2 regions of the Mesorhizobium album genome follow, and region 2 is predicted to be linked to the other one. Evidence: predicted binding sites of a transcription regulator. Region 2 holds the regulator's gene; the other holds the start of a gene.

Region 1 (7,863 bases), on a different contig from region 2:
TGTCGTCGCTGATCGCCACGCTCGGCATGAACTTCTTGTTGCGCGGCCTGATCCAGATCATCAACGAGGGCAAGTCGACGGCGCTGACAAGCCTTGCCGACAGCCGGGCCTACGCGATCTTCTCAAGCCAGATCTTCGGCATTCCGGTGCAGATCTTCTGGGCGATCGCCTTCGTCGTCTTTTCGGCGCTGCTCTACAATCGCCACCGCTTCGGCGCGCAGGTAAAGGTGGTCGGCGACAATCCCGACAGCGCCAAGCAGATGGGCATTGATGTCAAGCGCGTGCGGGTGAAAGTGTTCGTCTTCGTCGGCATCGGGGCGGCGATCGCCGGCACCTTCTCGGTGATGATCAACTTCACCTGGTGGCCGACGGCGGGCGACGGTTATCTGCTGCCGGTGCTGGCGTCGGTGTTCGTCGGCGGCACGCCCACCTGGGGCGGCATCGGCACGGTGGTCGGCGGCGCGATCGGCGCGGTGACCGTCTCCTTCATCCAGACCGGCGTGGTGGCGGCGGGCCTCAGCGGCTTTTACGTCCAGTTCTTCAACGGGCTGATCATCATCCTGTCGCTGCTCGGCCACAAATGGAACCAGGCGCGGTATCGGTGAGGAGCCGTGGTCGGAGACGGCCGTTTCGTCGTCGGCCGCTCAAACGCTGGTGACAAACCCGTCCAGCACGCGTTTCTGGCCGGCCTTGTCGAAGTCGATGGTGAGCTTGTTGCCGTCGATGGCCGCGATGTTGCCGTTGCCGAATTTCTGGTGGAACACGCGGTCGCCGAGCTTGAAGGCGGACGGCGTGTCGGCGACCGACTTGGCGACCAGCTCGCCCTCGATGGTGCGGCCCTTCACCGAGGTGCGGCCGGCGCCGTAGCCGCTGTCGGTCTCGCCATAGCCGATACGCTCGACCTGATGGCCGGAGCGCGTGCCCCAGTTGCGGTCGGTGGCCTCGGTGCGGTTCGCCTGCGCGCGCTGCCAGCCGGGCGTGGCATAGGTGTTGGAGAAGCTGCCCTGATCCTTGGCGCCGATATTGTCGAAGCGCGACGCGCCATAGGGGTTCTGCCGGCCACCGCCTCGGCCCGAGGCGAAAGCGCCGCCGCCGTACGGATTGCCGTAGCCGCCATAGGAATTGCCGCCGTCGGCGACGTCGACATGGGTTTCCGGCAGTTCGTCGAGGAAGCGCGACGGGATCGTCGACTGCCACAGGCCATGGATCAGTCGGTTGGAGACGAACCAGATATGCAGGTTCTTTTTCGCCCGCGTCAGGCCGACATAGGCGAGGCGGCGTTCTTCCTCCAGGCCTGAGCGGCCGCCTTCGTCCAGCGCGCGCTGATGGGGAAAGAGGCCCTCCTCCCAGCCGGGCAGGAAGACGGTCTCGAATTCGAGGCCCTTGGCCGAGTGCAGCGTCATGATCGACACCGCGTCGAGCGACTCGCCTTGCTCGGCCTCCATGACCAGCGCGACATGCTCGAGGAAGGCGCGCAGCGACTCGTACTCCTCCATGGAGCGGATCAGCTCCTTGAGGTTCTCTAGCCGCCCGGGCGCTTCCGCCGAGCGGTCGTTCTTCCACATGTCGGTGTAGCCGCTCTCCTCAAGGATGGTCTCGGCGAGCTCGGTGTGGGGCGTGGTTTCCAGCGCCTTCTGCCAGCGCTCGAAATTGGCCGCGACCTCACGGAGCGCGGCGCGCGGCTTCGGCTTCAGCTCATCGCTTTCGGCAAGCCTGGCCGCGGCCTCCAGCATCGGGATTTGCATGGCGCGGGCCGTGTCGTGGATCTGGCGGATGGTGGCTTCGCCGAGCCCGCGCTTCGGCACGTTGACGATGCGCTCGAAGGCGAGGTCGTCGCCGCTGTTGGAAACGACGCGGAAGAAGGCCAGCGCATCGCGGATTTCCAGCCGCTCGTAGAAGCGCGGACCGCCGATGACGCGATAGTTGAGCCCAAGCGTGATGAAGCGGTCTTCGAAGGCGCGCATCTGGAAGGACGCGCGCACCAGGATCGCCATGTCGTTGAGATTGTGCTTCTGGCGCTGATAGGCCTCGATGGCCTCACCGACGGCGCGCGCCTCTTCCTCCGAGTCCCAGGCGGCATGGACATGCACCTTGTCGTCCTCGGGGTCGTCGCGGTCGGTAAACAGGGTCTTGCCGAAGCGGCCTTCATTATGGGCGATGAGATGCGAGGCAGCGCCGAGGATGTGCGCGGTGGAGCGGTAGTTGCGCTCCAGCCGGATGATGGTGGCGCCCGGAAAATCCTTGTCGAAGCGCAGGATGTTGTCGACCTCGGCGCCGCGCCAGCCATAGATCGACTGGTCGTCGTCGCCGACGCAGCAAATATTCACGCTCACGGGCTGTTCCGCGCCTGCCGGCGCGGGCCCTCCGTGGGGGCCTCGCAACGGCTCGGACGCCCGGTCGGGCTTGCGGCCTTCGGCCGAACGCGAATCCGCCGACGCTGAAGCTCGGCCACCATTGGGGCGCTGCGCCAACAAGCGCAGCCACATGTACTGCGCGGTGTTGGTGTCCTGGTACTCGTCGACCAGGATGTATTTGAACTTGCGGTGATAGTCCTTCAGCACGTCCGGATAGGCGCGGAAGATGCGGATCGGGTGGTAGAGCAGATCGCCGAAATCGCAGGTGTTCAGCGTCTGCAGCCGCTCCTGATAGGCCTTGTAAAGCTGGCGGCCCTTGCCGTTGCCGAAGCTGCGCGCATCGCCTTCCGGAATCTCGTCGGGGCCGAGGCCCTTGTTCTTCCAGTTGTCGATCATCTGCGCGAACTGCTTGGCCGGCCAGCGCTTGTCGTCCAGATTTTCGGCCTGGATCAGCTGCTTGATCAGCCGTACCACGTCGTCGGTGTCGAGGATGGTGAAGTCGGATTTCAGCCCGGCAAGCTCGGCATGGCGGCGCAAGAGCTTGACGCCGATCGAGTGGAAGGTGCCGAGCCACGGCATGCCTTCGACGTTGCCTTCGCCGATCAGCAGGCCGATGCGCTGCTTCATCTCGCGCGCGGCCTTGTTGGTGAAGGTGACGGCGAGGATCTGCGAGGGGAAGGCCCTGCCGGTGGCGAGGATGTGGGCGATGCGCGTGGTCAAAACCCGCGTCTTGCCGGTGCCGGCGCCGGCCAGCACCAGAACCGGGCCCTCGGTTGTTTCGACCGCTAGCCGCTGCTCGGGATTGAGTCCCTTCAGATAGTCGGGCGCGCTGTTTTGGGTGCTGCGGGCCGCCATGGCGCGCGCGGCAATGCCGGACGGGGCCGCGGGCCGCGCATTCGGTTCGTCAAAGAAGGGCATGTCTTCCGAAAAGCCGGACATCGCTCCCGAATGTAGTGATTCGGCAGCGAAAGGCCAGAAGCGTCTACGTTTTGTTCCATTTTTGCGCTGCTCCGGTTCGCTTGACAGGGACGGCCGGGGAGGGAAAGCTGCCGGTGGGGCAGGGACGGCACGCCGTTGCCTGAGAGGCGCCGCACGCGCGCAACAGTCGAAGGAGTACCGTCTTGGCTGTCACCATCACCTCCCTTGTCCTTGTCCTTATCGGTCTGGTTCTTGGCGGCGGCGGCATCCGGCTCGTGATGCTGGGCGGCAGCTGGTACTACGCAATTACCGGTCTCGCCTTCTTGATCGCCGCCTGGCTCATCTTCCGCCGCAGATCGACGGGGCTCTGGCTCTATGCGGCGATCGTGCTCGCCTCGCTGTGCTGGGCAGTGTGGGAAACCGGCTTCGACTGGTGGCAGCTCGGCCCGCGCGGCGGCATCATTGTCCTCGTCGCGCTCTGGCTGCTGACGCCGTGGGCCAGACGGGGGTTTACCGGTCCCGACGGACGCGCCCCTCTCATCCTGGCGGTGCTCGCCTCGCTTGCGGTGGCCGGTTATTCGATGACCGTCGATGCCATGGATATCGACGGCACACTCGGTACCGACAAGGTGACGCCAACGGCCAATCTCGGCGGCGATATGCCGGCCGGCGAATGGCATTCCTACGGCCGCACGCCATTTGGCCAGCGCTATTCGCCGCTCGACCAGGTCACGCCGGACAATGTCGCCAAGCTGCAGGCGGCCTGGACCTACCGCACCGGCGATGTGAAAGGCCCCGACGATATCGAGGAGACAACCTACCAGGTAACGCCGCTGAAAGTGGGTGACGCGCTCTTCATCTGCACGCCGCACAATTTCGCCATCGCCATCGATGCCGCGACCGGCAAGGAGAAATGGCGCTACGATCCGAAGGTGAAGGCCGACCCCAACCGCCAGCATCAGACCTGCCGAGGCGTGTCCTACTACGCCGATCCGAAGATCGCGGCCGGGCAACCCTGCGCCGGACGCATCTATCTGCCGACCTCCGATGCCAGGCTGATCGCGCTTGACGCGGCCAACGGCCAGGTGTGTTCGTCCTTTGCCGAAGGCGGCACGCTCAACCTCATGGCCAACATGCCCTATCCGAAGTCGGGCTACTACTATTCCACCTCGGCGCCGCTGATCGTCGCCGGCAAGATCATCGTCGGCGGCGCGGTCAACGACAATTATTCGACCGAGGAGCCGTCCGGCGTGATCCGCGCCTATGATGCCGGCACCGGCGCTTTGCTGTGGAACTGGGACTCCGGCAATCCGGACCAGACGGCGCCGCTGCCGGCGGGGCAAAAATACACGAACAACTCGCCGAACATGTGGTCGACGGCGAGTGCCGACGAGAAGCTCGGCTTGCTCTACCTGCCGCTCGGCAACCAGACACCGGACCAGCTCGGCATGGGCCGCAGCGCCAATGTCGAGAAATTCTCCTCCTCGATCACGGCGCTCGACCTCAACACCGGAAAAGTGCGCTGGGTTCGCCAGCTCGTGCATCACGATCTGTGGGACATGGACGTGCCGGCCCAGCCGACGCTGGTCGACATCACCTCGGCCAGCGGCGCGATCGTGCCGGCGCTGGTTGGGCCGACCAAGCAGGGCGACCTCTATGTGCTTGATCGGAGCACCGGCGAGCCGATCATCCCGGTGAAGGAAATGCCGGCGCCGGGCGGCGCGATCGAAGGCGACCATGCCTCGCCGACACAGCCGGAATCCGGGCTTTCATTCAATCCCAAGCGGCTGACCGGCGCGGACATGTGGGGCATCACCATGTTCGACCAGTTGGCATGCCGGATCGCGCTCAGGAAATTGCGCTACGAGGGGCGCTACACGCCGCCCTCGCTGCAGGGCTCGCTGATCTATCCCGGCAATTTCGGCGTCTTCAACTGGGGCGGCGTCGCCGTCGATCCGGTGCGGCAAGTGATGTTCGGCATGCCGACCTATCTTGCCTTCACGTCCAAGCTCATTCCACGCGCCGACGTGCCGCCGCCGAGTGACAACACCAAAGGCAGCGAGCAGGGGCTGAACCAGAACGAAGGCGCGCCCTACGCGGTGATGATGAAACCGTTCCTGTCGCCGCTCGGCATTCCCTGCCAGGCGCCGCCCTGGGGCTATGTCGCCGGCGTCGACCTCAGGACCGGCCAGATCGCCTACAGGCATCGCAACGGCACCGTCTACGACATGACGCCGCTGCCTCTGCCGTTCAAGGTCGGCGTTCCGGGCATCGGCGGGCCGATGATCACCGCCGGCGGCGTGGCCTTCCTTGGAGCCGCGGTTGACGACTATCTGCGCGCCTACGATCTCACCACCGGCAGGCAGCTCTGGCGGGCAAGGCTTCCGGCGGGCGGGCAGTCGACACCGATGACCTACACGGTCGCCGACGGACGGCAGTTCGTGGTCATCGTTGCCGGCGGCCACGGCTCGGTCGGCACCAAGCCGGGCGATTATGTGATGGCCTACACGCTGCCCAAGTAGATGGGCGATGTTCAGGTGATGCCTGACCTGACTCTCGGCGCATCTGTCGCATAGGCAACAGCCCGCAGTCGCCTTCCCTGGCCGAACCGCTTCAGAGTCCGAGATGGCTCCTCAGGCTGGGCACCTGGCCGAGCACCTGATTGGTGAGATCCGGGCCGGCGGCTGCTTCAGCCTGCCTGATCAAGGTCTCGCCGGCCTGACGGATCTGCGCCATGTCGAGGCCGGACTCTTTCAGCGCGGCGATGCCGTTGATCAGCGCGCCGGCCTTTTCGCCGAGCACGCCGCCAAGCGCGCCCTGCAGCGACGACAGCAAGCCACCGCCCGAATTTGCGGCAGCTCCGGCGCCCATCACATCGTACTGCCGGGCCAGCGCATCGGCGCCGGGGATCTGGGCGAAGAAGGACGAAACGCTGGTGCCTTCCGCTTCGTGCTCGAGCACGGAGAAGACGGTGCCGACGACCTTCTCCGTGGTCGCTTGGTCCAACCCTGCCTTTTGCGAAACGCTGTTGACGATGTCCTGGACGTTCATGGCATTTCCCCTCTCGTTTCCGGACCCTCTTCATGACCGGGCCAGGCTTAGCCGCATCGGCAGCTTCCCTTCCCAATGTGACAGCACCATCAAGGCTTTCGGAAATGACCAAAATGTGATGGGCGCCTTGGGCATCACCGCGGTGACGGGCACGTTCCCATTCAACGAACGGTTCCGGGCAAGATCGTCGCCCGTCCGTGACTGGACCATGCGAGCCTCAACCCTATCTTGCGCGGCAAACAGCCGTCGAGGAGAGCCATGACCGAACCTGTTGCCAAGCCTGTCATCACCCAGGCGATGATCGATGCCTATGACGAGTACACGCACCTGACCCTCGACCGGCGGCGCTTCATGGAGCAGCTAACCCGGCTCGCCGGATCGGGCGCGGCGGCAGCCGCGATCGCGCCGATGCTGGCGGCCAATTCCGCCAGGGCAGCGATCGTCGCTGAGGACGATCCGAGGGTGAAGGGTGAGGACATCACCTATCCGGGCAGCAGCGGCGAGATGAAGGGCTATCTGGTCAAGCCGGCGAACCAGTCCGGCAAGCCGGGGGCGGTTATCGTCGTCCATGAGAACCGGGGGCTCAACCCGCATATCCGCGATGTCGCCCGGCGCGTGGCGCTGGAAGGCTTCGTCGCGCTGGCGCCTGATTTCCTGTCGCCACTCGGCGGCACGCCCGCCGACGAGGACAAGGCGCGCGACATGTTCACCAAGCTCGAGGCTGCCCAAGTCGCGGCCGACGGCGTGGCGACGGTCGCCTATCTCAAGGGTGACAAGGACGGCAACGGCAAGGTCGGCGCCGTCGGCTTCTGCTGGGGCGGCGGCACGGTGAACGCGCTCGCCGTTCGCTCACCGGACCTCAGCGCCGGCGTCGCCTATTACGGCATGCAGCCGAAGGCCGAGGATGTGCCGAAGATCAAGGCGGCGCTGCTGCTGCACTATGCCGGGCTGGACGAACGCATCGACGCCGGCATCGAGGCTTACAAGAAGGCGCTCGATGCCGCGCATGTCGACTATAAGGTCTATATCTACGACGGCGTCAATCACGCCTTCAACAACGACACCTCGGCCGCGCGCTATGACAAGAAGGCGGCCGACCTCGCTTGGGGAAGGACCATTGCTTTCCTTAAGGAGAAGCTGGCCTGACCTGAATCTGAACGCAGCACCGTCGGCGGATTACGCCCGCGCCGGCTTATGCATGGCGACGCCCGCCACGACCAGCGCGATGCCGAGGCAATCGGTGAGGCTGGGAACCTGCCTGAGCACGATGACGCCGATCAGCGTCGCGGTGAGGGGTAAGAGCGAAAGCATCAGGGCGAAGCTTGCGCGCGGTAGCCGCGCCATGGCGAGCTGGTCGCAGATATAGGGGATGACCGAGGAGCAGACGCCGACGCCGATGGCGGCGATCAGCAGTTGCGGCGCCAAGAAGGCGGGCAGTGCCTCGCTGAAGCCGATGGGCAATACGACCAGGAAAGCGATCGCCATAGCCGTGCCGAGGCCGGCTATGCCAATGCCGGTCTGGGCGACGCGGTGGCCGATG
Region 2 (7,863 bases):
GCGGAGTCTCATCATGCTCGCGGTCATGTTGATCGCCGTGCTCTTCGACCGGGCGGCGCTGACGATGCGCAATCTGGCGATTTCGGCCATCGCCGTCATCCTGGTGTCGCCGCATGAAGTGGTCGGCCCGAGCTTCCAGATGTCGTTTGCCGCCACGGCAGCGCTCGTCGGCGCCTATGCCGGCTGGGCCGAATACCGCACCGGCAAAGTGAGGGTGCCGCCGCCGAAGCGTTCGTTCCTGCGGTTCCTGTCGCGAAAGCTGGCGGTCGGAGCGGGTGGCGCCGCCATGACCTCGATCATCGCCGGAAGCGCTACGGCATTGTTTGCCATCTGGCACTTCCAGCGCGTCTCGCCGCTCAGCCTGCTGGCCAATCTCGCGATCATGCCGATCGTCACGGTCGTGATGTTCCTTGCCGTCGCCAGCGCCGTCATGATGCCGTTCGGCTTCGACTGGCCTTTCCTCTATTTGATGGGCAAGGGGCTGACGGCGATGATCGCGATCTCGGGGTGGATTTCGGAACGCTCGCCGGTCGATGCCGTCGGGCTGATCTCGATCCAGTCGGTGCTGCTTACGACAATCGCGCTGGTCATTGCGACCATGGCCACCACCTGGCTCAGGCTGGCGGCCGTTCCCTTCGCGTTGGCCGGCCTGCTGACGATCCCGCAGGTGCGCACGCCGGACGTCCTGATTTCCGAGGATGCGCATCTGGTGGCGATGCCGATCGGCGGCGGCGAACTCGCCATCAACCGCGCGCGCTCCAACGAATTCACAACCGACAACTGGAAACGGCGCTGAAGGCCGAGACAATCGTGCCGCCCGAGACATTCGTCAGCGGGGAGATAACCGATCCCGTCGGCCTGCCGCCAGGCTCGCCTTTCTACTGTACCGGCGACCTCTGCATTGGCCGGCATCCATCCGGCGCGCTCGTCGCGCTAGCCGAGAACCGCGACAGCGCCCGGCCGGCCTGCGGCTTCGCCGATCTCATCGTCATCAACGACGCCATGGCCTACAACCCTTGCCGCGATCCACGCGTCCTCGTCGTCACCAAGCGGCAGCTCGCGCGTGACGGCAGTGCCGCCGTCTTCTTCGACCCGCAATCGGCGACAGCGCGGCCAGCCATTCACTATGCCGTCCAACAGCCTTACCGTCCCTGGCACGAGCAACGACGGTATTCGCGCGAGGCGAGGGGGCTGGCACCCTACAAGCAGCCTGAAACGCCAGAAGCCAAGCCTCAACCGGCTCAGTAGCGGTTCAGCCATGCTGAACCGCTACTGAGTGTTTGTCTTGACGCAATTCCGGACGGAAAACCGCTGCGCACTTTCCTGGAATTGCTCAGTAGCGCCGGATGAGCCCGACGAGCTTGCCCTGAACCTTGACGCGATCTGGGCCGAAGATGCGGGTCTCATAGGCCGGATTGGCGGCTTCCAACGCGATCGAGGCGCCCTTGCGGCGGAAGCGCTTCAGTGTCGCCTCCTCGTCATCGACCAGCGCCACCACGATCTCACCCGGGCTCGCGGTGTTGGCATTGCGGATGATCACGGTGTCGCCGTCGAAGATGCCCGCCTCGATCATCGAGTCGCCCTTGACCTCCAGCGCATAGTGCTCGCCGCCCGTGATCATGTCCGGCGGCACCGTGATCGAATGCGTCTGGTGCTGGATGGCGTCGATCGGCACACCGGCGGCGATGCGGCCCATCACCGGAATGGACACGGCCGAAACGGCATCGTCGTCATTGCTGGGCGCCGGCGTGCGCGAAGGCGCCGCAGGCTTGATCTGTCGGCCGAGATTGCCTTGTCCGAGACTTCCCTGGATGACGCTCGGCGAAAACTTCCTCGCCGCGTTGAGGCCGGGCGCGATGGAATCGGGCAGGCGCAGCACCTCGAGGGCGCGCGCCCGGTTCGGCAGCCGGCGAATAAAGCCGCGCTCCTCCAGTGCCGTGATCAGGCGGTGGATGCCCGACTTCGAGGCAAGGTCGAGCGCTTCCTTCATCTCGTCGAAAGACGGCGGAATGCCGCTTTCCTTGAGCCGTTCGTGGATGAACATCAGAAGTTCATGTTGCTTGCGTGTCAGCATGGCAGCCCCCAACGGGTTCCAAAACCAGAATCAGAAAACAAACCCAGAACAAACACTATCTGTTCCAGTTGTGTTCCGCAACCGTTTAAAGTTTAGTGAATGTGTTGACGTTTTGTTCAGCGTAACATCAGAACGCTGCATTCGGCGCCGGCTTCCGCGGCCGGCGCGTAGGGCTCGCGCACGATCAGGCCGTTGGCGTCGGCCAGCATCCGCAGCATCGAGGAATCCTGGATGCCGAACGGCGTTGCGACCAGCGCCCCGGCATCCTCGCGCACGACGGCGCGCACATAGTCCTGCCTGATGTCGTTAGCGTGCATCGCGGAACCCAGCCATGCCGTGCGAATGTCCTGCCGGTAGGGACGACCGCCGAGCCGCGCCAGGAGCGGCTTCAGGAACAGTTGCGAGCAAACCAGGCTCGCCACCGGATTGCCGGGCAGGCCGACGCAGCGGATGTCGCCGAGCCGGCCAAACATCAGCGGCTTGCCGGGGCGCATGGCGATCTTCCAGAAATCGAGCTGCATGCCTTCGCCGGTCAGCACGTCGTGGATCAGGTCATGGTCGCCCACCGAGGCGCCGCCAAGCGTGACGATGACGTCGGCGCCGGCCTTGACCGCTTTCTTCACCAAAGCCGCGATTGCGTCCTTGCGGTCGGCGGCAATGCCGAGGTCGAGCGCGCGCGCGCCGACCGACTGCGCCACGGCGGCGACGCCATAGGCGTTGGACGAAATAATCTGGTCGGGACCGAGCGCGCTGCCCGGCGGCAACAACTCGTCGCCCGTGGCGATGATCGCGACGAACGGCTGCCGCACCACATTGAGGCTCGGATGGTTGGCCGACGCCGCCAGCGAAAGCGCTGCCGGATCGAGGTCGCGACCTTTATGGAGGAGCACGTCACCCTCGCCGAAGTCGAGTCCGCGGCGACGGACGTTGCGTGCCTGCGCGGTCGGCTCGATCACTTCGATGCTGCCGCCGCCGAGGTCGCGGACATTCTCCTGGATGACGACGGTGTCGGCACCTTCGGGGAGCGGCGCGCCGGTGAAGATGCGCACGGCCTCGCCCTTGCCGACGGAACCAGTAAAGCCGCGCCCGGCAGGCGCCATGCCGATGACGGAGAGCCGCGCCGGCATTGACACTACGTCCGTGTAGCGTACGGCATAGCCGTCCATGGCCGAAGCGTTGAAGGGCGGCTGGGTGCGCAGCGCCGCCACCGGTTCGGCCAGCACGCGGCCGGCCGCATCGGCGAGCGGAACGCTTTCGCTGGGCAGCGCCGCAGCACCTTCCAGCAGGCGTTCGAGCGCCTCGGCGACCGGAAGCAACGCCATCTCAAGAACCTGCCTTGTAGTCGCCCGACTTGCCGCCGGTCTTCTCGACCAGCCTGATGCCGGAAATCACCATGGCGCGATCTGCCGCCTTCGCCATGTCGTAAATGGTGAGACAGGCGACCGAGGCGGCGGTCAGCGCTTCCATCTCCACCCCCGTCTTGCCGTTGACGCGGGTAAGCGCGGTCACTTTGAGGCCGGGGAGCGCGCGGTCGGGCTCGATTTCGACGGCAACCTTGGTGAGAAGCAGCGGGTGGCAGAGCGGGATCAGTTCATGCGTCTTCTTGGCCGCCATGATGCCGGCGATGCGTGCGGCCCCCAGCACGTCGCCTTTCTTGGCGTCGCCGGCCAGGATCATGTCCAGAGTTTCCGGGCGCATGGTGACGAAACCTTCGGCGATTGCCGTGCGCGTCGTCTCGGCCTTGTCGCCGACATCGACCATGTTGGCTTCGCCCTTGGCGCCGATATGGGTGAGGGCGGGCATCAGACGGCCTCGGCCGGCGCATTACCCGTCAGCAGAAGCGAGGTCGCGGCTGCCACGTCGGCCTGCCGCATCAGGCTCTCGCCGACGAGGAAGGTGCCGATCCTGCTCTTTTCCAGCCGGCGGCAATCCTGATGCGTGAAGATGCCGCTCTCGCTGACGAGCAGCCGGTCAGACGGCACCATGGCCGCAAGCCGCTCGGAAACGTCGAGGCTGGTCTCGAAGGTTCTCAGATCGCGGTTGTTGATGCCGATCAGCCGCGACGTGAGCTGGAGCGCGCGCTCCATTTCCTTCTCGTCATGCACCTCGACCAGCGCGTCCATGCCGAGCTCGAAAGCCGTCGCTTCGAGCTCGCTGGCTAAAACGTCGTCGACGCTTGCCATGATGATCAGGATCGCGTCCGCGCCCCAGGCGCGGGCTTCATAAACCTGGTACGGGTCGAAGAGGAAATCCTTGCGCAAAGCGGGCAGGCCGACCGCGGCGCGCGCGGCGGTCAGGAACGCGGGCGCGCCCTGGAAGGACGGAGCGTCGGTCAGCACCGAAAGGCAGGCAGCACCCCCTTGCTGATAGGCCCTGGCAAGCGCCGGCGGATCGAAGTCGGCGCGGATCAGCCCCTTGGAAGGGCTCGCCTTCTTGATCTCGGCAATCAGCGCGAAGCCGCCGGCCTTCCGCTTGGCCTCGAGCGCGGCGAGGAAGCCGCGCGGCGGCTCGGCATCCTTCGCCCTGGCCTTGATCTCGGCAAGCGGCACGCTGAGCTTCGCCGCGGCGATCTCTTGGCGCTTATAGGCTTCGATCTTGCGCAGGATATCGGACAAGGTTCTAACCGTTCGAGATTTCGATGAGCCTGTCGAGCACTGCGAGCGCCCGGCCGCTGTCGATGGCTTGCGCGGCGGCTTCAATGCCGTCAGCAAGCGTCGTCGCCTTGCCCGCCACCACCAGCCCGGCGCCGGCATTCATCAGCACGGTGTCGCGATAGGCACCTGCCGCGCCGCCCAGCATATCGCGCAATGCCTTGGCATTGTAGTCCGCGTCGCCGCCACGCAGCTCTTCCTTGTCGTGCCGCTTCAGCCCGACCGCCTCCGGGGTGAGCGTGAAGCTGCGGATCTCGCCGCCTGCGAGTTCCGCCACCTGCGTTTCGCCGGTGGTGGTGATTTCGTCGTAGCCGTCGCCGTGCACCACCCAGACATGGTCTGCGCCGAGCGTCTTCAGCGTCTCTGCCACCGGCATGATCCACTCCGGCAGGAAGACGCCGACCATCTGGCGGCTGACGCCGGCCGGGTTCGACAGCGGGCCGAGCAGATTGAAGATGGTGCGTGTGCCGAGCTCGCCCCTGATCGGGCCGACATGCTTCATCGCCGGATGATGCGCCGGCGCGAACATGAAGCCGACGCCGGCCTCGTGGATGCAGCGGCCGATCGTCTCCGGCGGAATGTCGATCTTGACGCCAAGCGCCATCAGCACGTCGGCGGAACCGGTCAGCGAGGACAGGCCGCGATTGCCGTGCTTGGCGACCGGAACCCCCGCCGCAGCGACGACGAAAGCCGAAGCGGTCGAGATGTTGACGCTGTGCGAATTGTCGCCGCCGGTGCCGACGATGTCGATCGCGCCCTGCGGAGCTTCGACGCGCAGCATCTTGGCGCGCATCGTGGCGACCGCGCCGGAAATCTCGCTCACCGCCTCGCCGCGCACGCGCAGCGCCATCAGGAAGCCGCCGATCTGGCCCGGCGTCGCATCGCCCGACATGATGATGTCGAAAGCCTCGCGCGCCTCCTCGAAGGAGAGCGCGGTGCCGGTGGCGATCTTGGCTATGTGTGTCTTAAGAGCGCTCATCGTGTCTGTGCCTGGGAAACGGCGGCCGGATCGATGCGAACGTCATATTGCGACTGCAACTGCGCCACCAGCTGGTCGAGCAGGTCGTCGGACATGCCGGCGCTGAAGGATTTCTGCGCGTCTTCCGGAACCGAGCTGCCATCGGCGCCAGCCGGTTCGAAGACCTCGGCGACCTTGAACAGGATCTGGCCGTCACCGGTGGGCGAGGGAATCAGGCCCGTGCCGCCTTCGCCGACGCCGAACATGGCGGCAGCGCCTTCCTTGCCGAAATCGGCATCGTCGGCCTCGCGCTTCAGACCGCGCTTGGTCTGCTTCTCAAGCTTCAGTTCGCCGGCGATGACGTCGAGCGTCGCGCCGGCCTTCAGGCGCTTTTCCAGTTCCTGCGCCTTGGCGTCGAGCCGCTTGTCGGTCTCCGCGGTGGTCCAGTCGGCCGCCACCTTCTGGCGGACTTCGTCCAGCGTGCGGTCGCGCGCCAGCGTGATCGACTTGACTTCGTAGAACACGAAGCCGTTGTCGGCGGTGGTCAGGCCTTCATTTTCGGTGTTCGGCTCGGCGTCGAAGACGGCCTTGATGAGGTCCGCCGATTGCGGCAGGTCGTTGACGACCGTGCCGTCAGGACGCTGGCCGGTGCGATCGATGGCGTCGATGGTGACGACCTTGAGCTTCAGCTTGTCGGCCGCCTGGGCAAGCGAGGCGCCGGAAGCGCGGGTGTCCTCGTAGCTGTCATGCACGTCGAGCAGGACGCGGCTTGCCTCGCCGAGCGCAAGGTCCTTGCGGATCTGGTCGGACACTTCCGAAAGCGGCTTCACCACCTGCGGCTTGATATCGGTGACGCGCAGCAGCACCGGGCCGAAGGCACCCTGAACCACCGGGCTGACCTCGTTGACGTTGAGCGAGAAGGCCGCATCGGCCACCGCCTTGTCGGCGATCTTGTCCTTGGCCAGCGTGCCGAGCACGGTGTCGGCCTGCGTCTTGCCCTCGGCGGCGACGATCTTGTCGAAGGTGGCGCCGGCCTTCAGTGAATCATATGCCGCCTTGGCCGCGTCCGGCGTCTTGAATACCAGCTGCTCGATGGTGCGCATTTCAGGCGTGGTGTAGCGCACCTTGTTCTTGTTGTAATCGTCGGCGATCTGCTGATCAGTCACCGCCGTCGGATCCATGATGTCCTGCGGCTCCAGCCGGACATAGGAGAACTTGCGGTATTCCGGCGCGGCGTAGTTCTTCTTGTTGGCCTCGAAATAGGTTTTCAGTGCGCTGTCGGACGGCGGCTCGATCGGCTGCGCCAGCGTCTTCGGCAGAACGAGATAGTCGATCGTGCGGTCCTCGCCGCGATAGAGCGCGACCGCCTTCAGGAAGGTCTGCGGCGCCTTGAGGCCATCGGAAATCGCCTCGACGATCTGCTGGCGCACCGCCACCTGCGAGCGGTTCTTGAGATAGTCCTCGGGGCGCATGCCCACCTGGCGCAGCAGATATTCGAAGGTCCTGCGGTCGAACTGGCCGCTCGGGCCCTTGAAGGCCGGATCCTCGCGCGTCAGCTCGGCCAGCCGGTCCTTGGAGAGGCCCAGCCCGAGCTTGCGGGCCTGCTCGTCGAGCACGGCACCCGAAACGAGTTGCGCCAGCACCTGGTTGTCGATGCCCAGCAGCTTCGCCTGTTCATGCGTGATGCGCTGGCCATATTGCTGCGAGAGCATATTGATCTGGCGATCGTAGGCGAGGCGGTACTCGTTGATCGAAACCGTCGTGCCGCCGGCGGTGATCACGGAATGATGCCCGGCCAGACTTCCCGACAGGCGCCCGGAAATACCCCAGACGGCAAAGCTCACCACCAGCAAGGACAGCAACGCCTTCGCGACCCAGGTGCTCGCCGCGCTTCTCAATATACTAAGCATGCTTACTTCCGATTTTTGCGCATTTTCGCATGCGCCGAGTCTGAAACAAGCGCAATAGCGTCCTTCCGGTCCACTGTCGATTGCTTTGTGGCCTGATTTTGGTAGTGAGGGCGCTGCCTTATGTCGCCTGGAGAACCGACCCCATGACCCCTGGAATCCGTCCGCTCGTCGCCGGCAACTGGAAAATGAACGGCACCAGCGCGTCGCTCAACGAGTTGAGGATGATCGGCAACGGCTTCATGAGCGGGCTCGATGCGGAGACGGAAGCCC

The links. The regulator LexA, encoded in region 2, represses DNA repair genes until DNA is damaged. The targets are predictions, from matches to a motif close to TGTTCNNNNTGTGTTCNG.
Region 1: RFN28_RS13565 (ATP-dependent helicase) is a predicted target of LexA. The motif match lies at 3,345-3,362, and genes of this name have one in related genera.

The regions. Positions count from the first base shown of each region.
Region 1 covers NZ_JAVIIW010000013.1:111,722-119,584, forward strand. The annotation lists gene RFN28_RS13560 (ABC transporter permease) at 1-605, shown strand, start outside; gene RFN28_RS13565 (ATP-dependent helicase) at 645-3,293, opposite strand; gene RFN28_RS13570 (glucose/quinate/shikimate family membrane-bound PQQ-dependent dehydrogenase) at 3,476-5,794, shown strand; gene RFN28_RS13575 (hypothetical protein) at 5,886-6,323, opposite strand; gene RFN28_RS13580 (dienelactone hydrolase family protein) at 6,582-7,469, shown strand; gene RFN28_RS13585 (EamA family transporter) at 7,500-7,863, opposite strand, start outside.
Region 2 covers NZ_JAVIIW010000004.1:7,380-15,242, reverse strand. The annotation lists partial or broken gene RFN28_RS04540 (ComEC/Rec2 family competence protein) at 1-1,248, shown strand, start outside; gene lexA (transcriptional repressor LexA) at 1,334-2,074, opposite strand; gene RFN28_RS04530 (molybdopterin molybdotransferase MoeA) at 2,191-3,396, opposite strand; gene moaC (cyclic pyranopterin monophosphate synthase MoaC) at 3,398-3,880, opposite strand; gene trpC (indole-3-glycerol phosphate synthase TrpC) at 3,877-4,689, opposite strand; gene trpD (anthranilate phosphoribosyltransferase) at 4,694-5,704, opposite strand; gene RFN28_RS04510 (SurA N-terminal domain-containing protein) at 5,701-7,593, opposite strand; gene tpiA (triose-phosphate isomerase) at 7,737-7,863, shown strand, end outside.